2 regions of the Streptomyces sp. NPDC049879 genome follow, and region 2 is predicted to be linked to the other one. Evidence: predicted binding sites of a transcription regulator. Region 2 holds the regulator's gene; the other holds the start of a gene.
What was found. The regulator HrcA, encoded in region 2, represses chaperone genes, less so after heat shock. The targets are predictions, from matches to a motif close to TTNGCACTCNGNNNNNCNGAGTGCNAA.
Positions count from the first base shown of each region.

Region 1: ACIBPC_RS18565 (FmdB family zinc ribbon protein) is a predicted target of HrcA. The motif match lies at 4,488-4,514, and genes of this name have one in related genera.

Region 1 is NZ_JBITKT010000005.1:132,797-140,118, forward strand. Features, by position in the region: gene ACIBPC_RS18540 (MFS transporter) at 1-876, shown strand, start outside; gene ACIBPC_RS18545 (AMP-binding protein) at 1,076-1,753, shown strand; gene mscL (large conductance mechanosensitive channel protein MscL) at 1,851-2,354, opposite strand; gene ACIBPC_RS18555 (RcpC/CpaB family pilus assembly protein) at 2,490-3,128, opposite strand; gene ACIBPC_RS18560 (S-methyl-5'-thioadenosine phosphorylase) at 3,297-4,136, opposite strand; gene ACIBPC_RS18565 (FmdB family zinc ribbon protein) at 4,133-4,477, opposite strand; gene ACIBPC_RS18570 (potassium/proton antiporter) at 4,589-6,142, opposite strand; gene ACIBPC_RS18575 (penicillin acylase family protein) at 6,292-7,322, shown strand, end outside.
Region 2 is NZ_JBITKT010000006.1:61,266-68,587, reverse strand. Features, by position in the region: gene ACIBPC_RS21025 (AMP-dependent synthetase/ligase) at 1-15, shown strand, start outside; gene hemW (radical SAM family heme chaperone HemW) at 43-1,275, opposite strand; gene ACIBPC_RS21015 (DUF3097 domain-containing protein) at 1,313-2,152, opposite strand; gene ACIBPC_RS21010 (MBL fold metallo-hydrolase) at 2,178-2,876, opposite strand; gene hrcA (heat-inducible transcriptional repressor HrcA) at 3,057-4,073, shown strand; gene dnaJ (molecular chaperone DnaJ) at 4,074-5,207, shown strand; gene ACIBPC_RS20995 (16S rRNA (uracil(1498)-N(3))-methyltransferase) at 5,204-5,950, shown strand; gene ACIBPC_RS20990 (MFS transporter) at 6,250-7,322, opposite strand, start outside.

The DNA.
Region 1 (7,322 bases), on a different contig from region 2:
CTCGGCCTGGTCGCGCTGGTCTACGGCTTCGGCCGCGCCGAGCAGGAGAGCTGGGGCGAGACGTTCACCGTCGCCAGCTTCGTCGCGTCCGGTGTGCTGCTGACGCTGTTCGTGTTCGTCGAGTCGCGGGTGCGTTCGCCGCTGCTGCCGCTGCGCGTGATCTCCGACCGGAACCGGGGCGGCGCCTACCTGTCCCTCGGCCTGGCGATCATCGGTATGTTCGGTCTCTTCCTGTTCCTGACCTACTACCTCCAGATCGTCCGCGGCTACTCGCCGGTGCGGACCGGTGTGGCGTTCCTGCCGATGGTGGCGGGCATGATCATCGGCTCCACGCAGATCGGCGCGCGCCTGGTGATGCGGGTCCCGCCCCGCGCGCTGATGGTGCCCGGCCTGCTGGTCGCGTCCCTGGGCATGCTGATCCTCACCCGCCTCGAACCGGACAGCGCCTACGTCTCGGTCGTCCTGCCCGCCGAGATCCTGCTGGGCCTGGGCATGGGCACCTCGTTCATGCCGGCCATGAGCCTGGCCACCGAGCGCATCCTGCCGACGGACGCCGGTGTCGCCTCGGCGATGGTCAACGTGTCCCAGCAGGTCGGCGGCGCCATCGGCACCGCCGCGCTGAACACCGTCGCGGCCAGCGCGACCGCCTCCTACGCGGTGGCGCACCGTGCGACGGCGACCGACCCGCAGACGCTCGAGTTCGCCTCGATGGTGCACGGCTACACGTCCGCGATCTGGTGGGCGTTCGGCATCCTGGTGGCCGCCGCGGTGACCGCCGCCGTGCTGATCAACAGCAAGGGCCACGGCGCACGGCGCGCCGCCGAGGGCGACGACGTCACCGAGGAGGAGCACGCCGTCCCGGTGCTCGTGCACTGATCCACCCGTGAGACCGAGGCGACAACGCCTCGTCCCTTCCCGAGGCCCCCACGGCTCCCCGCCGCGGGGGCCTCGGGCTGTCCGGGCCCCTCCCCCGCCCCCCACCCTCCCCGCCCACCCCGCCCCTCCGAACCGACCCGCGCCGCCCCGTCCAGCGAACGTTTATAGGACGTCAATACCGCGCGGGCAGGCTGCCCCCATGTCCGGAGGAGAACGACACGAAGGCCCGTGGGACGGATCGGGCCCGGCCGATGTGGTCAGCCACGCCCAGCTGCTCTGGCAGGGCGGTCGCGTGGCCGGGACGCTGGCCCGCCTGGGCGTGGGCGCCGGTGACGCCGTGGCCGTGCAGCTGCCCATGGGGCTCGAATCCATCGCCGTGACGGTGGGGATCATCCAGCTGGGGGCCCGCCGCGTCTCCCTGCCCGTCACCAAGCAGTCCGCCTTCGCCCGGGACCGCGTCCGCGACTCCGGCGCCCGGGTGGCGATCGCCGCCGACGCCTGCCAGGCGGACGGACAGGTGTACCCGGTGAAGGCGGCGCTGGACCGTCTCCTCACGCAGTGCCCGGACATCCACACCGTCCTGGTCGTCCCGCAGCACGCCCGGCCGGTGCCCTGGACGCCCGGCCGCGACCGGTGGTGGCACGAGGCGCTGGCCGAGGGGGCGGAAGCGGCGCCGCCGTATCCTGGCCGTATGAGCAGCGCCCCCTCCCCCCGCCGGTCCGAGGACGCGGCACCGCCCGAGGCCCTCGTCTTCGACGACCCGCTGGAGCGGCGGGCGGCCGACGACACCGACGAGGGCTGGGGCGAGGGACTGCGCGACGACAGCGCCGGGGACCTGGTCCGCTTCCTCAGCGAGAAGCCCCCGCACCACCTCTGAGCCCGGCGCGCCACCCAGGACGCGCACCGTCCCGGGCAGAGCCAGGGGCTCCGCGGCTTCCGCGGCGCCCCCGCCGCCGTCAGGTACGCGCGTCCCGCTACGGCCGCCCGTCGGACGGCTTGTCCAGCGACGCGCCCTGCCCGGGTGCCGTGCGCTGCGCTCCCACCGTGGCGCCGCCCGACCGCTGGGCGATCAGCTCGTCCCGGATCTGGGCGAGCAGTTCCAGCTCCGTCTCGACGGGCGGCTCGGCCGGGGTCTCCACCGGCGCCTTGGCCCGCCGCCGGGCGAGGAAGCGGTTCATGGGCAGGATCATCAGGAAGTAGACGACGGCCGCCGTGATCAGGAAGGTCAGCGAAGCGCTGACGACCGACCCCCAGTGGATGGCCACCCCGTCGATCTGACCCGCCTCGTTCGGCGCGCAGTTCCCGCGCAGACACAAGGTGTAGTCGTCGAGGTTCTGGGTCCCGAAGGCGCCGATCACCGGGTTGATGACGCCCTCCACCACGGCGTTCACGATCCCCGTGAACGCCGCTCCGATCACCACGGCGACGGCGAGTTCGACCACGTTCCCGCGCATCAGGAAGTCCCGGAATCCGCCCATCACCTCGCGGGCCCCGGCCGCCAGGCCCTTGTTCTCGTCGCTCACCGCTGTCCCTTCCTGCCATTCCGCGTCCACTGCGCCGGACACGCTGCATCAGTACGCGGACACCTGTCCAATCGGGCGTCAGCGACACGTTCACCACCGGGCCACCGCCAGCTGGGCCGCGGCCGCCGCGCCCGCCAGGTCCGCGGCCGTGCCGGGGGTCACCGAAAGGACGAGGAGGGTGCCCCCTGGCCCGGCACCGATGTCCCCGGGCGCGGCCTCGGGGACCTCCGCGACCAGGGCGCGGCGCGCCACCACGGTGGCCGGTCCCGGCGTCTGACCAGCGGCGTCGGAGGCCGCGAGCACGTCCACCCGGTCGCCGGGCCCGACGAGCCGGGCCACCGCCGGGTCGGCGACACGGACGGGCACCGAGACCCTGCGGTCGTCAGGGCCCTCCCTGGCGGCCGGGGGCGGCGGTACGGGCGCGGGAGGCGCGGCTCGTACGTCAGTGCCCGGGACGAGGAGCGCGAGGACACCCGCCGCCGCGGCCAGGGCGAGGGCCGCCAGGCGCCGCCGCCCGTGCAGCAGGCGCCGCAGCCGGTGCCGCCCGCCACGGGGTCTCACCGGCGCGAAGGCGGGCACGCCCGTACCGGCCGGAAGGGGAGAACCAGGAGGTCGCCGCACTGCGGGAGAGGGCCCGGCGGGGGTGTCGTCGCCGAAGCCGGTGCCGTCGGAGGGGTCGATGCCGGGGAGGATGGTGTCGGTGGCGGTGGGCCGCTGGAGTGCACGCATGGCCACACCGTGCCCGTTCCGCCGGAATCGTGCCGGAGCCTGTGGACGATGCAGGGGCTGTGGAAAACCTCATCACCCGTACGAGGGACCCCGCAGCCCATCTCAGAGCAGCGAAAAGGCCCGTGCATCAAGCACGGGCCCGGTCCCACCGTACGGCGGGACGCGCGGTCACGGCAGCGCGATCCCCGGGTCCTGCCCCATCAGGGCGTCGGCGCACAGGCAGTCCCGCTCGCCGGTCTCCGGCAGCTTGCCGATCACGTCGAACAGCACCCCGCGCAGCCGCCCGATGTTCTGGGCGAAGACCTCCAGCACCTCCGCGTGCGAGACGCCCTCGCCCACGTCCGCGCCCGCGTCCAGGTCCGTGACCAGCGTGAGGGACGTGTAGCACAGCTCCAGCTCACGGGCGAGGACCGCCTCGGGGTGACCCGTCATGCCCACGACCGACCAGCCCTGGGCCGCGTGCCAGAGCGACTCGGCCCTCGTGGAGAACCTGGGCCCCTCGATCACGCACATCGTGCCGCCGTCCACCGCGTCCCAGTCGTGGGCGCGGGCGGCGGCGAGCGCGGCGGAGCGGCCCACCGGGCAGTACGGGTCGGCGAAGGTCATGTGCACGACGTTCGACCGGCCGCCGTCGGGCAGGGGCTCGCCGTCGTAGAACGTCTGCACCCGGCTCTTGGTGCGGTCCACCAGCTGGTCGGGGATCAGCAGCGTGCCGGGCCCGTACTCGGCCCGCAGACCGCCCACCGCGCACGGCCCGAGGACCTGCCGGACACCCAGGGAGCGCAGCGCCCACAGGTTCGCCCGGTAGTTGATCCTGGCGGGCGGCAGGTGATGCCCCCTGCCGTGGCGCGGGAGGAACGCGACGCGGCGCCCGGCCAGCTCGCCGACGACCAGGGAGTCGCTCGGCGGGCCGTAGGGCGTCTCGACGGTGACCTCGGTCACGTCGTCGAGGAACGAGTAGAACCCGGACCCGCCGATGACGCCGATGTCGGCCGCGGGCAGGCTCATGCGGCGGAGGCCGCGCTGCCCGCGCTCGTGGCGGTCGAGGACGACGACCCGGACGAGCCGGAGCCGCCGGAGGCGGACGACGAGCCGCCCGCCGGGTCGGCCTTCTTCTCCGGCTTGTCGGACTTCGTCTGCGACGAGGAGGCCGGGCTGCTGGACGACGTCGCGTTGCGGCTGTCGTTGCGGTAGAAGCCGGAGCCCTTGAAGACGATGCCGACGGCGGAGAAGACCTTCTTCAGCCGCCCCTGGCACGAGGGGCACACCGTCAGGGCGTCGTCGGTGAACTTCTGCACCACTTCGAGACCCTCGTTGCACGCGGTGCACTGATACTGATACGTCGGCACGTTCATCCTCCTGGCACTCATCCCTCTGGAGTGCTAACCACTCTCCATCGTGCAACATTCCGGCCCTCCAAGTCCACTGCCGCCCCTCCGCGCGGCTCCCCGCCGGCGCCGTCACTCGATGCGCGGCGGGGGTGCGACGGCGTCGGGGGCGGACAGCCAGCCCGCCAGTTTGCCGCCGCGCCCGACCGCGATCAGGCGGCGTTCCACGGCGTCACGGACGGCGTCCGTCGCCACGACCAGCAGTTCGTCCCCGTGGCGCAGCACGGTGTCCTGGCCGGGCACGAAGCTGCGGCCGTCGCGCACCACCAGCGTGACGGCGGCCTGGGGCGGCAGCCGCAGTTCGGCGACCTCCACGCCGTGCATGCGGGATCGCTGCGGGATCGTGACCGAGAGCAGGTGCCCGCGCAGCCGTTCCAGCGGGGCGGACTCGATGTCCACGTCCACGGTCTTCTCGCCGTCCCCCAGCCGCAGCCGCCGGGCGACCCAGGGCAGTGTGGGCCCCTGGAGCAGCGTGAAGACGACGACCAGCACGAAGACGATGCTGAAGATCCGGTCGCTGTCCGGCACGTCCGCGACGACGGGGATGATCGCCAGCACGATGGGCACCGCGCCGCGCAGTCCGGCCCAGGACAGCAGCACCTGCTCGCGCCAGGGGCGGCGGAAGGGCAGGAGGCACAGCAGGACGGACAGCGGGCGGGCGAGCAGGGTGAGGACTCCCCCTACGATCAGCGCGGGGACGAGGTCGTCCCCGAGGGTGTCCGGGTTGACCAGCAGGCCCAGCAGGACGAAGAGCCCGATCTGCGCAAGCCACGCCACCGCGTCGGCGAACCCCCGTGTGGCGGGCCGGTGGGGCAGGCCCGCGTTCCCCAGGAGCACGGCGCAGATGTAGACGGCCAGGAAGCCGCTGCCGTGGAGCAGGGCCGCCGAGGCGTAGGCGAGGACGGTCAGCGAGAGCACGGCGATCGGGTACAGCCCGGCGGCGGGCAGTGCGACGGCGCGCAGTCCGTAGGCACCGGCCTTGCCGACGAGGAGGCCGACGGCCAGTCCGATGGCCAGCTCGATCACCATCTCGGCGGGGAGGACGTACCACTGTTCCGCGGCGCTGTGGGAGCCCAGCTCGGAGAAGCCGACCACCAGGATGACGACCGGGGCGTCGTTGAACCCGGACTCCGCCTCCAGTACGCCGGACAGTCTCCTGGGGAGGGGTACGCGGCGCAGCACGGAGAAGATGGCGGCGGCGTCCGTCGAGGAGACGACGGCGCCCATCACGAGCGCCGACTGCCAGCCGAGCCCCACGAGGTAGTGGGCCGCGGCGGCCGTGATCCCGACGCTGACGCCGACGCCGGCGGTCGCGAGGACGGCGGCGACGGGGAGGGCGGGCCTGATGTCCTGCCAGCGCGTGCCGAGGCCGCCCTCGGCGAGGATGACGACGAGGGCGGCGTAGCCGATCACCTGGGTCAGCTCGACGTCGCTGAACTCGACGCCGATGCCGTCCGAGCCGAGGGCGACGCCGATCGCGAGGTAGAGCAGCAGCGACGGGAGGCCGCTGCGGGACGTGAGGCGGACGGCGGTGACGGCGACCAGCAGGACGAGGGTGGCGGCCAGCAGCAGTTCGTTGAGGTGGTCGACGGTCAGGGGCGGGTCCTCTCCTCGGAGCGCTGACAGCGGGGAAATGGGGTAATTCGCGCCATGTGCCGCGAATTTACCATCATATGATCGCGGCGAATCGGGCGGCTGACTCCCCGTAGGCTCACCTCAGTGGCCGTATGTCTATGGTTGCTTCCCATCGCTCAGCTGCCCTGCGAAGGACAGAAATGCCCGCCAAGAAGCCCAGGCGACGCGGTCGTCTGCTCGTGATCGCGCTCGTCGTCATGCTCCTGGCCGGTCTCGGCTACGGCGCCTACTGGAGTGTCAGTACCGTGCGAGCCTCCTACCCGCAGGTCTCGGGGGAACTCGCGCTCGACGGACTGTCCGCGCCGGTCACCGTGGAGCGCGACGCGAACGGCATCCCGCAGATCTACGCGAGCACCCCGGAGGACCTGTTCCGCGCGCAGGGGTACGTCCAGGCGCAGGACCGGTTCTACGAGATGGACGTGCGGCGCCACATGACCGCCGGGCGGCTGTCGGAGATGTTCGGCGAGGACCAGCTGGAGACCGACGCGTTCCTGCGCACCCTCGGCTGGCACGCGATCGCGCAGCAGGAGTGGGACCAGGAGCTGTCGGAGGACACCCGGGCGTACCTGGAGGCGTTCTCGGCGGGCGTCAACGGCTACCTGGCGACGCACAGCGGGGCGGAGCTGTCCGTGGAGTACGCCGCGCTGGGTTTCGTGAACGACTACGAGCCGGAGGCGTGGACCCCCGTGGACTCGATCGCCTGGCTCAAGGCCATGGCGTGGGACCTGCGCGGCAACATGCAGGACGAGATCGACCGGGCGCTGATGGGCCAGCGGCTCTCCCCCGAGGAGATCGAGGACCTGTACCCGGACTACCCGTACGACACCGCCACGCCGATCGTCTCCGAGCCGGGCGACAACACCGGGGACTTCCCGCCCCTGGACGGCGAGCTGGGCACCATGGGCGCGGAGGAGGCGCTCGACGGCGCGTCGACGCAGCTGGGCGCGCTGTCGCAGACGCTGAGCGAACTGCCCGGCCTGCTCGGCCCCGAGGGCAGCGGCATCGGCTCGAACTCGTGGGTCGTCTCGGGCACGTACACGACGACCGGCGCGCCCCTGCTGGCGAACGACCCGCACCTCTCGCCGTCGCTGCCCGGCATCTGGTACCAGATGGGCCTGCACTGCACCGAGCTGAGCGCGGAGTGCCCGTACGACGTGTCCGGTTTCACGTT
Region 2 (7,322 bases):
TACCCGAAGGACTGACCCGCTTCCCGGTCCCTTTCAGGCGCTTCAGTCCACAAGATCCCGCGTCACCGCGTCGGCCAGCAGACGGCCGCGCAGCGTCAGCGCGGCCCGGCCGTCCTCGTACGCGCCGGGCCGCAGCAGCCCCGACCGCAGGGCCTCCCGCGCGGCGGCGCGCCCGGCGGGGGCGAGGACGTCCAGGGGCACCCCGTCGCGCAGCCGCAGCTCCAGCAGCACGCGCTCCACCCGCCGGTCCTCGTCCGACAGCAGCTCGCGCCCGGCGCCGGGGGAGCGGCCGGAGGCGAGGGCCTGCGCGTACGCGCCGGGGTGCTTCACGTTCCACCAGCGCACGCCCCCGACGTGGCTGTGCGCCCCGGGGCCCGCGCCCCACCAGTCGGCGCCGGTCCAGTACAGCTCGTTGTGGCGGCAGCGGTCGGCGGGGGAGGCGGCCCAGTTCGAGATCTCGTACCACTCCATGCCCGCCGCCGTCAGCGTCTCCTCGGCGATGAGGTAGCGGTCGGCGTGCACGTCGTCGTCGGTCATCGGCACCTCGCCGCGCCGCACGCGCTGCGCGAGCCTGGTGCCGTCCTCGACGATCAGCGAGTACGCCGAGATGTGGTCGGGCCCGGCGGCGAGCGCCGCGTCCAGGGAGGCGCGCCAGTCGTCGTCCGTCTCGCCCGGGGTGCCGTAGATCAGGTCGAGGCTGACGTGCGCGAAGCCCGCCGCGCGCGCCTCGGCGACCCGCCGCTCGGGACTGCCCGGCGTGTGCGTGCGCTCCAGCACGGCCAGGACGTGCGGCCGCGCGCTCTGCATGCCGAACGAGACGCGCGTGAACCCGGCCTCCCGCAGCGCGGCGAGCGACGCGGGGTCCACCGAGTCGGGGTTCGCCTCCGTCGTCACCTCGGCGTCCGCCGCGAGCCCGAACTCGTCGCGCACCGCCGCCAGCATCCGGCCGAGGTCCCCCGGCGGCAGCAGCGTCGGCGTCCCGCCGCCGACGAAGACCGTGGACACCTCGCGCGGGTCGTCCCCCAGGACCTTGCGCGCCAGCCTGACCTCCTCGGCGAGGACGTCCGCGTAGTTCTCGCGCGACGCCAGGGCGCCGCCGGAGCCGCGCAGCTCGGAGGCCGTGTAGGTGTTGAAGTCGCAGTAGCCGCAGCGCGTCGCGCAGTACGGGACGTGCAGGTAGAACGCCAGGGGGCGGTCCGCGGCGCCGGCCGTCGCCGACGCGGGGAGCGCGCCGTCCTCGGGGACCGGCTCGCCGTCGGGGAGGGTGGAGGGCATGGGACCGATTGTCCCTCAGCGCCCGCGCCCGCCGCGTTCAGCCGTTGGGGCCACCAACGGTCACGTGGTCGATGAGGTGCTCGACGGGCCCGAGCAGCGCCGGTTCGAGGTCGCGGAAGCTGTGGACACCGCCGAGGATCCGCTGCCAGGCCGCGCCCGTGTTCTCCGGCCAGCCGAGCGCGCGGCACACGCCCGTCTTCCAGTCCTGCCCGCGCGGCACGTCCGGCCAGGCCGCGATGCCGACCGACGCGGGCTTCACCGCCGCCCACACGTCGATGAACGGGTGCCCCACCACCAGCACGTGCTCACCGCTCACGGACGCGGCGATCCGCGACTCCTTCGAGCCGGGCACCAGGTGGTCCACCAGCACGCCGAGCCGCGCGTCCGGGCCTGGCCCGAACTCCTCGACCACCTCGGGCAGCCCGTCCACCCCCTCCAGGTACTCCACGACCACGCCCTCGATCCGCAGGTCGTCGCCCCAGACCTTCTCGACCAGCTCCGCGTCGTGCCGCCCCTCCACGTAGATCCGCCCGGCGCGGGCTACGCGGGCGCGCGCCCCCGGCACCGCCAGCGAGCCGGAGGCCGTCCGCGCCGGCCCGGCCGGGGCGGCGGGGCGCCGTACGGGCCGGGTCAGCGTCACGGCGCGCCCGTCGATCAGGAAGCCGCGCGGCTCCAGCGGGAAGACCCGCAGCGCCCCGAAACGGTCCTCCAGCGTGACGGTGTCGCCCTGCGCCGTGCGCTCGCAGCGCACGACCGCGCCGCAGAAGCCGGTCGCGGCCTCCTCGACCACGAGACCGTGGTCCGCCGGGACCTCGGGGACGGGCGTGCGCCGCTTCCACGGCGGCGTCAGGTCGGGACCGTACTGTCGGCTGCGCATGGCCCCATTCGACCACGCGGGCCCCTCACGCCGGCCCGGCTCCGCCGAAGCGCGCACGCAGCGCGTCCCGCTGGGCCCGCACGAAGTCCGCGTCCACCAGCGCGCCGTGCCCTGGCACGTACACCGCCTCGGGCCCGCCGAGATCCAGCAGCCGGTCGAGGGCGCCGGGCCAGCGTTCAGGCCGCGCGTCGGGGCCCGCCTGGGGCTCGCCCGACTCCTCGACCAGGTCGCCGCAGAACACCACGGGGACCGGCCCGTGGACGACCACGGCGATGTCGTGCGACGAGTGCGCCGCGCCCAGGTCCACGAGCAGGGCGCGCCGCCCGCCGCCGAGGTCGAGCGTCACATCGGTGCCGTCCATGATCCGCCAGCGCACCCCGGACAGCAGCTCCTCGCCGTGCGCCGCGTCCTCGGGCGCCAGCCCCTGCCGCACGCCGTCCCGCGCGTTCTCCGCGGCGTCGTGCCGCGGCCCGTAGGCCTCCGCCTCCGGAAACGCGCCCGCTCCCAGCAGGTGGTCGAAGTGCGGGTGCGTGACCACCAGCCGCGTCACGGGGCGGCCGAGCAGCGCCTCCGCCTCCCGCCCGGCGTCCGCGGCGGCGCCGGGCGTGGGCCCCGTGTCCACGAGGAGCAGGCCGTCGTCACCCGCGATCGCGCCGATCGTCTCGTCCCAGCCGGACAGACGACGGCGGATCACGCCGTCCGTCACCTCTTCCCAAGTGCTCATGGACCTGGGACGTTAGCCTGAGCCAACGACAACGAGCCACCCGCACCCGGTCCCCGCCGACAACCGGCACACCGGTCGCGATTCCCTGGGCGTGCTACCCGGCCGTACACTGGTCCAGGGATTGGCACTCGGTGACGTCGAGTGCCAAGGGCGGCGACGGCCGGACGGGAGGTGCGCGGCATGCTCAGTGAACGCAGGCTTGAGGTGCTCAGGGCCATCGTCCAGGACTACGTGGGCACCGAGGAGCCGGTCGGTTCCAAGGCCCTCACGGAGCGGCACAACCTCCAGGTCTCCCCGGCCACCGTGCGCAACGACATGGCGGCCCTGGAGGAGGAGGGGTACATCGCCCAGCCCCACACCAGCGCGGGGCGCGTGCCCACCGACAAGGGCTACCGGCTGTTCGTCGACAAGCTCGCCGACGTGAAGCCGCTGTCCGTGGCCGAGCGCCGGGCGATCCAGAACTTCCTCGACGGCGCCGTGGACCTCGACGACGTCGTCGGCCGCACGGTGCGGCTGCTCGCGCAGCTGACGCGGCAGGTCGCCGTCGTGCAGTACCCCTCGCTCAGCCGCTCCACGGTGCGGCACGTCGAGCTGCTGTCGCTGGCGCCCGCGCGGCTGATGCTGGTGCTGATCACCGACACCGGCCGGGTGGAGCAGCGGCTGATCGACTGCCCGGCGCCGTTCGGGGAGACCTCGCTCGCGGACCTGCGCGCCCGGCTGAACAGCCGGATCGCGGGGCAGCGGTTCCCCGACATGCCGCGGCTGGTGGCGGATCTGCCGGACTCCTTCGACAAGGAGGAGCGCGGCACGGTCTCGACCGTCCTGTCGTCCCTCCTGGAGACGCTGGTCGAGGAGACCGAGGAGCGGCTCGTGATCGGCGGGACCGCCAATCTCACGCGCTTCGGACAGGACTTCACGCTGACGATCAGGCCCGTGCTGGAGGCGCTGGAGGAGCACGTCGTCCTCCTGCGGCTGCTCGGGGAGGCGAAGGACTCGGGGATGACCGTGCGCATCGGTCACGAGAACGCCCACGAGGGCCTGACCTCCACCTCGGTCGTCTCGGTCGGCTACGGTTCTGGGGACGAGGCGGTGGCCAAGCTCGGCGTGGTCGGACCGACCCGCATGGACTACCCGGGAACGATGGGAGCGGTGCGCGCAGTGGCACGGTACGTCGGACAGATCCTCGCGGAGAACTAAGTGGCGACGGACTACTACGCGATCCTCGGCGTGCAGCGGGACGCCTCGCAGGAAGAGATCAAGAAGGCCTTCCGCAGGCTCGCCCGCGAACTGCATCCGGACGTCAATCCGGACCCGAAGACGCAGGAGCGGTTCAAGGAGGTCAACACCGCGTACGAGGTGCTCTCCGACCCGCAGAAGAAGCAGATGTACGACCTCGGCGGCGACCCGCTGGGGAGCGCCGCCTCGGCGGGCGCGGGCTTCGGCGGCGCGGGCTTCGGGAACTTCTCGGACATCATGGACGCCTTCTTCGGCACCGCGTCGCAGCGCGGCCCGAAGTCGCGGACGCGGCGCGGCCAGGACGCCATGATCCGGCTGGAGATCGACCTCAACGAGGCGGCCTTCGGCACGACCAAGGAGATCCAGGTCGACACGGCCACCGTCTGCAACACGTGCAACGGCGAGGGCGCGGCCCCCGGCACGTCGGCGCAGACGTGCGACATGTGCCGCGGCCGGGGCGAGGTGTCGCAGGTGACGCGGTCGTTCCTCGGCCAGGTCATGACGTCGCGGCCCTGCCCGCAGTGCCAGGGCTTCGGGACCGTGGTGCCGACGCCGTGCCCCGAGTGCGCGGGCGACGGCCGGGTGCGGACCCGCAGGACGCTGACGGTGAAGATCCCCGCCGGTGTCGACAACGGCACGCGCATCCAGCTCGCGGGCGAGGGCGAGGTGGGTCCCGGCGGCGGCCCCGCCGGTGACCTGTACGTCGAGATCCGCGAGACGCCGCACGCGGTCTTCCAGCGGCGCGGCGACGACCTGCACTGCACGGTGACCGTGCCGATGACGGCGGCGGCGCTGGGCACGAAGGTGCCGCTGGAGACGCTGGACGGCATGGAGGAGGTCGACATCAGGCCGGGCACGCAGTCCGGCCAGTCGATCCCGCTGCACGCCCGCGGCATCACGCACCTGCGCAGCAGCGGGCGGGGCGACCTCGTGGTGCACGTCGAGGTGCAGACGCCCGGCAAGCTCGACGCGGAGCAGGAGGAGCTGCTGCGGCGCCTGGCGAAGCTGCGGGGCGAGGAGCGGCCCATGGGGCAGTTCCAGCCGGGGCAGCAGGGGCTGTTCTCCCGCCTGAAGGACGCGTTCAACGGGCGATGAGCACGGCTCCTGTCTTCCTGGTCGAGTCGCTCGACGCGGCGGCCGTGGGCCGGACGCTGGTGCTCGACGGCCCCGAGGGGCGGCACGCCGTCTCGGTGCGGCGGCTGCGGCCGGGCGAGGACGTCGTGCTGACGGACGGCCGGGGCACGGGCGCGTCCGGCACGGTGGCGTCGGTCGAGGGCCGCGACCGCCTTGAGGTGACGGTCGGCGGCCTCAGGACCGAGGCGCCGCCCCGGCCGGAGGTGACGGTGGTCCAGGCGCTGCCCAAGGGCGACCGGGGCGAACTGGCCGTGGAGACCATGACCGAGACGGGCGTGGACCGCGTCGTGCCGTGGGCGGCGGCCCGCTGCGTCACCCAGTGGCGGGGCGAGCGGGGCGCGAAGTCCCTCGCCAAGTGGCGTGCCACCGCCCGCGAGGCGGGCAAGCAGGCGCGGCGCCTGCGCTTCCCCGAGGTGACCGAGGCGGTGACGACGCGGGGCGCCGCGGAGCTGCTGGCCGGGGCCGCGTTCGCCGCCGTCCTGCACGAGAGCGGCACCGAGCCGCTGGCGACCGCGCCGCTGCCCGTGGAGGGGCCGATCGTCCTGGTCGTGGGCCCCGAGGGCGGGGTCACGCCGGACGAACTGGCCGCCTTCGCCGAGGCGGGCGCGAAGCCGTACCGGCTCGGCCCCACGGTCCTGCGCACCTCCACGGCGGGCACGGCCGCCCTGGCCCTGCTCCTCGGCCGCACCGGCCGCTGGTCCTGACGCCCGTCCGCCCGGCTCCCTCCGCGAGCGCCGCGCGCCGATGAACGCGCCTCCTGGGCACACTTTTCCAGGGTCCGCGCGCCCTGAGGCCCACGGCGGGAAGGCATGGCGCTCCGGCCGCCCCGCGCCCCCCCGCCCAAGCGCACTCGCGCGGCGCGTGCGGGCCCTGCCTTCCCCGGCCTGTCCCCGACCGACCGTCCGGCCGTGACGGTCGGTGGGTCTGTCATGCCCGTGGAGCCGGAGGGCCCCTGGACCGGTGTGCGAATCCGGGCCGGGGACCGGCCGGGTTCCGGTGTGGATCAGTGCATGGAGACGCGCGTCCCGGCCGGTGGGCGTCCGCCCGGTATGAGGAACGGGGCGAGCGCCGCTGTCACGGCCGCCACGGCGGCGGCCAGCCACAGCGCGTCGCGGAATCCCGAGGTGCCCGCGCCGCCGCTCGCGATGCTGACGGCGGCGACGCTGGAGACCACCGCGACACCGAGCGACGCCCCGAACTCGTGACAGGTGTTCACGACGCCGGAGACCAGTCCGGCCTCGTGGTGCGGGACCCGGGCGAGCGCCGTGGTCGTGGCGCAGACGAGGACGGCGCCGATCCCGGCGGACGCGAGGCTCATGCCGGTCACCAGCGTCGCCGTGCCGAGCGAGGCCGCCGGAACGGCGAGCGCCGCGCCCGTCACCAGCAGGGCGACGGGCGCCACCGGCCGCGCGCCGAACCGGCCCGCCGCGCGGCTCGCGGTGTGGGCGCCCACGACGGTCCCGGCCGCGACCGGCAGGAACAGCAGCCCGGTCGCCAGGGGCCCGTGTCCTGCGGCGCGCTGGAGGTAGAACGACCCGAGGAAGAACTGGGTGATCAGCAGCGCCGTGCCGACCAGCATCAGCACCACGCCGGTCACCACCGGCCGCCGGGCGAGGACCGCGAGGTCCATCAGCGGTGCGCGGGACCGCCGTTGCACCGCCGCGAAGGCGCCGTAGAGCACGAGGGCCAGGGCGAGCGTGCCCAGCGTCCAGCCGGAGCCCCAGCCGTCGTCGCCCGCGCGGATCAGGCCCTGGATCGCGGCCGCCGTGGCGGCGGTGACCAGCAGCGCGCCCGGTATGTCGAGCCGGTGCGCGCCCCGGCGCGGTGACCGGGGGAGGACGGACGGCAGCGCGGCCAGCAGCGCGAGGCCCACCGGCACGTTCACGAAGAAGATCCACCGCCAGCCGGGCCCGGCGGCCAGCAGCCCCCCGGCGAGGACGCCCACCGCCGACCCGGTGCCGCCGAGCGCGGCCCACACCCCGAGGGCCCGCCGCCGCTCCGCGCCCTGGAACGCGGTCGTCACCGCCGCCAGCGCGGCGGGGGAGAGGAACGCGGCGCCGAGGCCCTGTGCGGCGC